Verminephrobacter eiseniae EF01-2: one gene and its partner. Each later gene encodes a partner of the first gene's protein in a complex. Links are inferred from orthologs where the notes say so. Each region holds a gene or a part of one and is shown on either strand. Other genes may lie near its edges.

Region 1 (4,312 bases):
TAAGTGGTTGATTTTTCTGGAGTTTAGTCTACGCAACCCTTGCACTGGCGCAGGCCGGTCGATGCCAGCGGGCGTCGTGCGCGCAGATTGCAGGCTCGATGCCTGCGATGGCCTACACGCCGAACGGCGGGCTGACAGATTGAAACACTGATACGGAATCCCCCAAGTTGGCGCCTGCCCTGTCCCGGAGCAGCCGGCCAACGGATCAAAGCGAGCATGTGGTGGTCGATGGCATGGATGGTGACCTTGTGGCAGTGGCTATGGCCCCTGGCTGCTCGCCCGCATCCGGCCCCGGCGGCCTTGCCAGCAGCGCACGCCGCCGCCATCGGCAGCAACACTGCGCCGCTCGCCATCATCCACGCGCCCCTGCCTTTGCCCGCCGCGCCAGCGCTCGGCAGGTGCCGGGCAGCCCCGGTCGTTCCTTTCGCTTTCGTTTTGATGCGTCAGTCCACACATGCCCGGCTCTTGCCGTGCCTGTCATCTGGTTGTTAATGGTTTGAACTGTGGGCAGCAGCCCGCGCAGCCCTGCCCCTTCGTGGCCTGGCTGCACCGCTGCCGCCCGCGACACACAGCAAGGAATCGCATCATGAAGCGGATGCTCATCAACGCCACGCAGCCCGAAGAACGGCGCCTGGCCATCGTCGACGGACAAAAGCTGCTCGACTACGAAATCGAGATCGAGGGGCGCGAACAGCGCAAGGGCAACATCTACAAAGCCGTGGTCACGCGCATCGAGCCTTCGCTGGAAGCCTGTTTCGTCGACTACGGTGAAGACCGCCACGGCTTTTTGCCGTTCAAGGAGATAGCGCGCAGCTACTTCAGCCCCGGCGCCGCGCCCGGCCAGGCGCGCATCAACGAAGTGATCAAGGAGGGCCAGGAACTGCTGGTGCAGATCGAAAAGGAAGAGCGCGGCAACAAGGGCGCGGCGCTGACCACCTTTGTCTCGCTGGCCGGCCGTTATGTGGTGCTGATGCCGAACAACCCCCGTGGCGGCGGCGTTTCGCGCCGCATCGAGGGTGAAGACCGCGCCGAGCTCAAGGAGGCGATGGACCAGCTCGAATACCCCGGCGGCATGAGCATCATCGCGCGCACCGCCGGCATTGGCCGCAGCGCGCCCGAATTGCAGTGGGACCTGAACTACCTGCTCAAATTGTGGAACGCGATCGACGGCGCGGCCCAGAGCGGCAAGGGCGCCTTCCTGATCTACCAGGAATCGAGCCTGGTGATCCGCGCGATCCGCGACTACTTCAACAACGACATCGGCGACATCCTCATCGACACCGACGACATCTACGAGCAGGCGCAGCAGTTCATGGCGCATGTGATGCCCGAGCATGCCGCCCGCGTCAAGCGCTACCGCGACGCGGCCGCGCTGTTCAGCCGCTTTCAGATCGAGCACCAGATCGAATCGGCCTACGCCCGCACCGTGCAACTGCCCTCGGGGGGCGCCATCGTGATCGACCACACCGAAGCGCTGGTGTCGGTGGACGTGAACTCGGCCCGCGCCATCAAGGGCGGCGACATCGAGGACACCGCCACCCGCACCAACCTGGAAGCCGCCGACGAAGTGGCGCGCCAGATGCGCTTGCGCGATTTGGGCGGCCTGATCGTGATCGACTTCATCGACATGGAGGAAAGCAAGAACCGCCGCGAAGTGGAAAACCGCCTGCGCGAGGCATTGCGCCAAGACCGCGCGCGCGTGCAGTTCGGCACCATCAGCAAGTTCGGCCTGATGGAGATGAGCCGCCAGCGCCTGAAGCCCGCGCTCGCCGAGGGCTCGTCCATCCCCTGCCCGCGCTGCGGCGGCTCGGGCCATATCCGCGACACCGAATCTTCGGCGCTGCAAATCCTGCGCATCATCCAGGAAGAATCGATGAAGGACAACACCGCCGCCGTGCACTGCCAGGTGCCGGTGGAAGTGGCCTCGTTCCTGCTCAACGAAAAGCGCACCGAGATCGCCAAGATCGAGTTCAGGCAGCGCGTGAGCGTGCTGATGGTGCCGAACAAGACACTGGAAACCCCGAACTACCGCCTGGAGCGCTTGAAGCACGACGACCCGCGCCTGGACCATATCGAAGCCAGCTACAAGCTCGCCGAAGAAGTGCAAGACCCCACCGCCGTGACACGCCGCTCGCAAGAGCCGACCAACAAGCAGACCCCGGTCATCAAAGGCGTGCTGCCCGACGCCCCGGCCCCGGCCCCAATACCGGCTCCGGCTCCGGCCCCGGCTGCACAATCCCGCCCCGAAAGCGCAGCCTTGCCACCGCCGGGCGGCCAGCGGCCCGCTGCCCCGGCGCCCGTGGCTGGCGCAGCGCAAGAGCCGGGCTTTCTGACCTGGCTCAAGAGCGTGCTCGGCTTTGGCACCGCGCCAGCGCCAACGCCCGCAGCGGCCACGACAGGCCGCAGCGAACCCCGGCGCGATGGCCGCAGCGCCGAAGGCCGTGGCCGCCGTGGCGAGCGCACACCCCGCGATGCCGAGGGCCGCCCATCCCGTGATGCCGAAGGCCGCACACCCCGTGATGCCGACAACCGCGCAGCGCGCAATACCAATACCGCGCGTGACGCCGAAGGCGCAGGCCGCGAAGGCCGGGCGGTCCGTGAAGGCCGCAATGCCCGCGACGGTGGCCGTGGCCGCCGCTCTGCGGTGCCGGATGGCGCGCCACGCCAGCAGACCGCCGACGCCAGCAGTGACGGCAGCGCAGCGCCGGTGGAAGGACTGAACGGCCAGCACATCGGCAACGGCGCGCCGGCCCAACCACAGCGCGGCCCGCGCCACGAGCGTGCTGAGCGTGCTGAGCGTGCTGAGCGTGCTGAGCGCGGCGAGCGTGTCGAAGGCCGTGCCGAGCGCGGCGCTGCCGCGCCAGAAGGCGCCGGCGCCGGCCGTTTTCCCGACACGCTGCCGCTGGCCGCGCTGCCCGATCTGGACCTGAGCAGCAGCCCCGTCACGCTGCACGGAAACGATGTCGACGGCACCGATGGCGGCGCCCCCGGCAGCGAAGACCCGCAGCGCCGCGAGCGCCGTTCGCGTGACCGCTACGGCCGCTACCGGCGCGATCGCCGTGATCGCCATGAGCCAGGCCCGCGCGACGCCGCCACCGACGCCGAGGCCGACGCGCCAGCGCCGATGGATGCCGACCCCGCAGCCGCGCCCGCGCAGGACGAGTCCCCGCGCCGCAGCTACTTCAGCGCCGCCACGCCGGCGCCGGCCAGCGCAGCACCGGTGGCCCCGGTCCCGGCGCCTGACGAGGCCGTGATGGCCGCCCCGGTGACCGCCGTCGCTGCTGCGCCGGCGCTGGCCGAGGCGGACATTGCCGTGCCGGTCGCGCCCATTGCGCCAATTGCGCCAATTGCGCCAATTGCGCCCATTGCGCCGGTTGCGCCAGTGGCTGCCGTCCCGGTCACCCCGGCCACCCCTGCGGCAACCCCGGTCGCGCATACCCTGCCCCGGGTTCAGTCCTTCACGCTGCCCATCGATGAGTTGCAGCAGGTCGCCGCCACCTCGGGCCTGCAATGGGTGAACTCCGACGCCGACAAGATCGCTGCCGTCCAGGCGGCGATTGCCGCTGAGCCTGCGCCGATCCGCGTGCCGCGTGAGCGGATGCCGGTGCCGGAGCCAGACGATGGCCCGCTGGTGCTGGTGGAAACCCGCCGCGACCTGTCGGCGCTCACCCTGCCCTTCGAGGCGCAACCGCCTGCGGCCTGATGCCTGGCCGGTCGTTCTTCCGACAATGGCTCTGCGGCGACCCCGCAGAGCGCTTTACCGATCTGCTGGCCCATCTTTCACCCCCGGCTCCCGATGCTGTTGCTGCTGTCCCCCGCCAAATCGCTGGACTACGCCACGCCCTTGCCTGAAGGCTGGCCGCATTCCACGCCTTGTTTCATCGCGCAGTCCAGCGCGCTGATCGCGTTGCTGCGCAGCCGGTCGCCGCAGCAGATCGCTGCGCTGATGCAGCTGAGCGCGCCGCTGGCGGCGCTCAATGCCGAGCGCTACCAGGCCTGGCAGCCGCGTTGCAGCGCCAGCAACTCGCGCCAGGCGCTGCTGGCTTTCGACGGCGATGTCTACGAGGGCTTGCAGGCGCGCACGCTGAGCGCGCCGGATCTGGACTGGGCGCAGCAGCATCTGGCCATCCTCAGTGGTCTGTACGGCGTGTTGCGCCCGCTGGACCGGATACAGCCCCACCGGCTGGAGATGGGCACGCGCCTGGCCACTGCGGCCGGCGGCAACCTCTACCAGTTCTGGGGCCGCCAGATTGCCGAGCATCTGAACCACCGGCTGCATGACGACCCCGACCCGGTGCTCGTCAACCTCGCG
Region 2 (3,601 bases), 2.1 Mb from region 1 along the record:
GGTCGCCCTGCTGCAGGCGCTGCCGGGGGTCGAGGTGGCGGCTGCGCGCGCCGGCATGTATGCCTTTTTCCGCATGGCAGCGCACGACGATTCTCTGGCGCTGGCCAAGCAGTTGCTGGCGCAGGCCGGCCTGGGCCTGGCGCCGGGCAATGCCTTCGGCCCCGAGGCCCAGGGGTGGTTGCGCTGGTGCTTTGCCTGCCAGGACACCGGGCGGCTGGTGCAGGGCGTGCAGCGGCTGAAAAACTGGGCCGGGCTATAATCGGCCGGTTTTGCATGGTGCAAGACACACGCCGGCAGCCATTTCCGATCGCCGGCGCAAGTCAAAACCGCCAGGCCCGCCCAACCCGTACAGCGGTGGGCCCATCTTCCAAGGAAAGACATGATCGCATCCTCCATCAAGGCCGAAGTCGTCAAGGCGAACGCCCGCGCGGCCAATGATACCGGCAGCCCCGAAGTGCAAGTGGCCCTGCTGACCGCCCGCATCAACGAACTGACGCCGCACTTCAAGACCCATGCGAAGGACCACCATGGCCGCCGTGGCCTGCTGCGCATGGTCAGCCGCCGCCGCAAGCTGCTCGATTACCTCAAGGCAAAGGACGCAGACCGTTACACCGCGCTGATTGCCAAGTTGGGGCTGCGCAAATAATCTCACCACATGCAAAAACGCCTGGGCCTGCTCAGGCGTTTTTCACTTCGCAGCCACATGCAGAACATGCAGCGTGAACCTGTGCCGTTCCTTCGCCGGAACGCCATCGGGTGGCGAATGGCGCCACAGCGCAATCGGGTAGTTCAAAACAGGAGTTGAAATGGGAATTTTCAATAAAGTCACCAAGACTTTCCAATGGGGTGACCAGACCGTCGTCATGGAGACCGGCGAAATCGCCCGCCAGGCCAGCGGCGCGGTGCTGGTGAGCATCGACGACACCGTGGTGCTGGCCACCGTGGTCGCGTCCCGTTCGATCAAGCCCGGCCAGGACTTCTTCCCGCTGACGGTGGACTACATCGAGAAGACCTACGCTGCGGGCAAGATCCCCGGCAGTTTCTTCAAGCGCGAAGCCAAGCCCAGCGAGCATGAAACGCTGACCAGCCGCCTGATCGACCGGCCGCTGCGCCCGCTGTTCCCGCAGGGCTTTTTCAATGAGGTGCATCTGGTCATCCACACCTTGTCGCTGAACCCCGAGGTCGACGCCGACATCGCCGCGCTGATCGCCAGCAGTGCCGCGCTGGCGCTCTCCGGCATTCCGTTCAATGGCCCGATCGGGGCTGCGCGCGTGGGTTACATCCAGGGCGAGTACCGGCTCAATCCCGGCCCCACGGCGCGCAAAAGCTCGCAGTTGGATCTGGTGGTGGCCGGCACCGAAGCGGCGGTGCTGATGGTCGAATCCGAGGCGCAGCAATTGTCCGAAGAGATCATGCTCGGCGCCGTGGTGTTCGGCCATCAGCAAGGCAAGGTGGCGATCGATGCCATCCACGAGTTGGTGCACGCAGCCGGCAAGCCGGTGTGGCAATGGGAAGCGCCGGCCAGGGATGAGGCGCTGATCGCCCGGGTGGCGGCGCTGGCGGACGACAAGCTGCGCGCGGCCTACCAGATTCGCAACAAGCAGGCCCGCACCGAGGCTTGCCGTGCAGCCTATGCGGCGGTGCTGGCGCAGTTGCAAGCCGATGGCGTCGAATGCGACACCGTGAAGGCCGAGGGCCTGCTGTTCGACATCGAAGCGGGCATCGTGCGCAGCCAGATACTGGCCGGCGAGCCGCGCATCGACGGCCGTGACACGCGCACCGTGCGCCCCATCGAGATCCGCGCCGGCGTGCTGCCCCGGGCCCATGGCTCGGCGCTGTTCACGCGCGGCGAAACCCAGGCCCTGGCGGTGGCCACGCTGGGCACCGAGCGCGATGCGCAGCGCATCGACGCGCTGGCCGGCGAGTACGATGACCGCTTCATGCTGCACTACAACATGCCGCCCTTTGCCACCGGCGAAGTGGGGCGCATGGGTTCGACCAAGCGCCGCGAAATCGGCCATGGCCGTCTGGCCAAGCGGGCGCTGGTGGCGGTGCTGCCGACCAAGGAGGAGTTTCCCTACACCATGCGCGTGGTCTCGGAGATCACCGAATCCAATGGCTCCTCGTCGATGGCCTCGGTCTGCGGGGGCTGCCTGTCGCTGATGGACGCGGGCGTGCCGATGAAGGCGCATGTGGCGGGTATCGCAATGGGCCTGATCAAGGATGGCAACCGCTTTGCGGTGCTGACCGACATTCTGGGCGACGAAGATCACCTCGGGGACATGGACTTCAAGGTGGCCGGCACCACGGCGGGCATCACGGCATTGCAGATGGACATCAAGATCCAGGGCATCACCCGGGAGATCATGCAGGTGGCGCTGGCGCAGGCCAAGGAAGCGCGCATGCATATCCTGGGCAAGATGCAGCAAGCCATCGGCCAGGCCAAGACCGAGGTGTCGAACTTTGCGCCCAAGCTGTACACGATGAAGATCAACGCCGAGAAAATCCGCGACGTGATCGGCAAGGGCGGCGCCGTGATCCGGGCGCTGACCGAAGAAACCGGCTGCCAGATCAACATCGAGGAGGACGGCACGATCACCATCGCCGCGACCGACGCCGCCAAGGCCGACATCGCCAAGCGCCGCATCGAGCAGATCACCGCCGAGATCGAGATCGGCAAGATCTACGAAGGCCCGGTGACCAAGCTGCTGGACTTCGGCGCGCTGATCAACCTGCTGCCCGGCAAGGACGGGCTGCTGCACATCAGCCAGATCGCCCACGAGCGCGTCGAGAGGGTGTCCGATTACCTGAGCGAAGGCCAGATCGTGCGGGTCAAGGTGATGGAAGCCGACGAAAGGGGTCGCGTCAAGCTGTCGATGAAGGTGCTGGCCGAACGCCCTGCCCCGGGCAGCGACCGTTTCGGCACAGGCAGCGAGCGCCCTGCGCCGGGCAGCGACCGTCCGGCACTGGCCGAACGCGAGCCGCGGCGTGAGATGCGCGACCATGGCCATCCGCCATCGGAGCAACAGCAGCAGCAATCGCCGCCCGCCGATACCGGCTCCGGGCAGCGCGTCGGCTGATCCCCATTGCCATCGATGTTGCCGCGACTGGCGCCGGGCAAACCATGCGCTGGTGGCCAGGATCGCTTGGCTGCGTCGTCACCCCACAACCCCCATCGTCCCCCATGAAGCGCACCATGCAGGCGGTAGAGATACGCTCCTTTGGCGGCCCCGAGGTGCTCGGTCTGGCCGAGCGCCCGGTGCCGCAACCGGGCACGGCAGAGTTGCTGATCCGTGTTCGCGCCAGTGGCGTCAACCGGCCCGATGTGTTGCAGCGGCTCGGGCACTATGCACCGCCGCCGGGCAGTTCTGACATTCCGGGGCTGGAAGTCGCCGGCGTGGTCGAGTCCGGCGATGCGGCGGCGCTGGCCGAGGCCGGCATCCGGGTCGGCGATCGCGTCTGCGCGCTGCTGGCCGGCGGGGGCTATGCGCAGTGGTGCGTGGCGCCGGTCGTGCAATGCCTGCCGGTGCCCGAAGGGCTGAGCGATGTGCAGGCGGCGTCGCTGCCGGAAACCTTCTTCACGGTGTGGAGCAATGTCTTC

Evidence for each region. The genes of interacting proteins can lie anywhere in the genome.
Region 2: the proteins of VEIS_RS23200 (region 1) and pnp are in contact, whole or in part, in a cryo-EM structure (PDB 9QH0), measured with the Escherichia coli proteins. The link is inferred for Verminephrobacter eiseniae EF01-2 from one-to-one orthologs.

Annotation. Positions count from the first base shown.
Region 1 is NC_008786.1:5,285,914-5,290,225, forward strand. The notes cover bases 222-3,903. They hold VEIS_RS23200 (Rne/Rng family ribonuclease), read left to right. Parts: upstream 222-586; coding sequence 587-3,703; downstream 3,704-3,903. Other genes in these bases: yaaA (peroxide stress protein YaaA), read left to right, coding at 3,797-3,903. In the rest of the region: more of yaaA, read left to right, coding at 3,904-4,312. UniProt on the Escherichia coli protein: Endoribonuclease that plays a central role in RNA processing and decay. Required for the maturation of 5S and 16S rRNAs and the majority of tRNAs. Also involved in the degradation of most mRNAs.
Region 2 is NC_008786.1:3,164,372-3,167,972, reverse strand. Bases 473-3,443 are described here. They hold pnp (polyribonucleotide nucleotidyltransferase), read left to right. Parts: upstream 473-806; coding sequence 807-3,080; downstream 3,081-3,443. Other genes in these bases: VEIS_RS13725 (NAD(P)H-quinone oxidoreductase), read left to right, coding at 3,197-3,443; rpsO (30S ribosomal protein S15), read left to right, coding at 473-646. Also shown: VEIS_RS13740 (pyridoxal phosphate-dependent aminotransferase), read left to right, coding at 1-259; more of rpsO, read left to right, coding at 380-472; more of VEIS_RS13725, read left to right, coding at 3,444-3,601. UniProt on the Escherichia coli protein: Involved in mRNA degradation. Catalyzes the phosphorolysis of single-stranded polyribonucleotides processively in the 3'- to 5'-direction. Also involved, along with RNase II, in tRNA processing.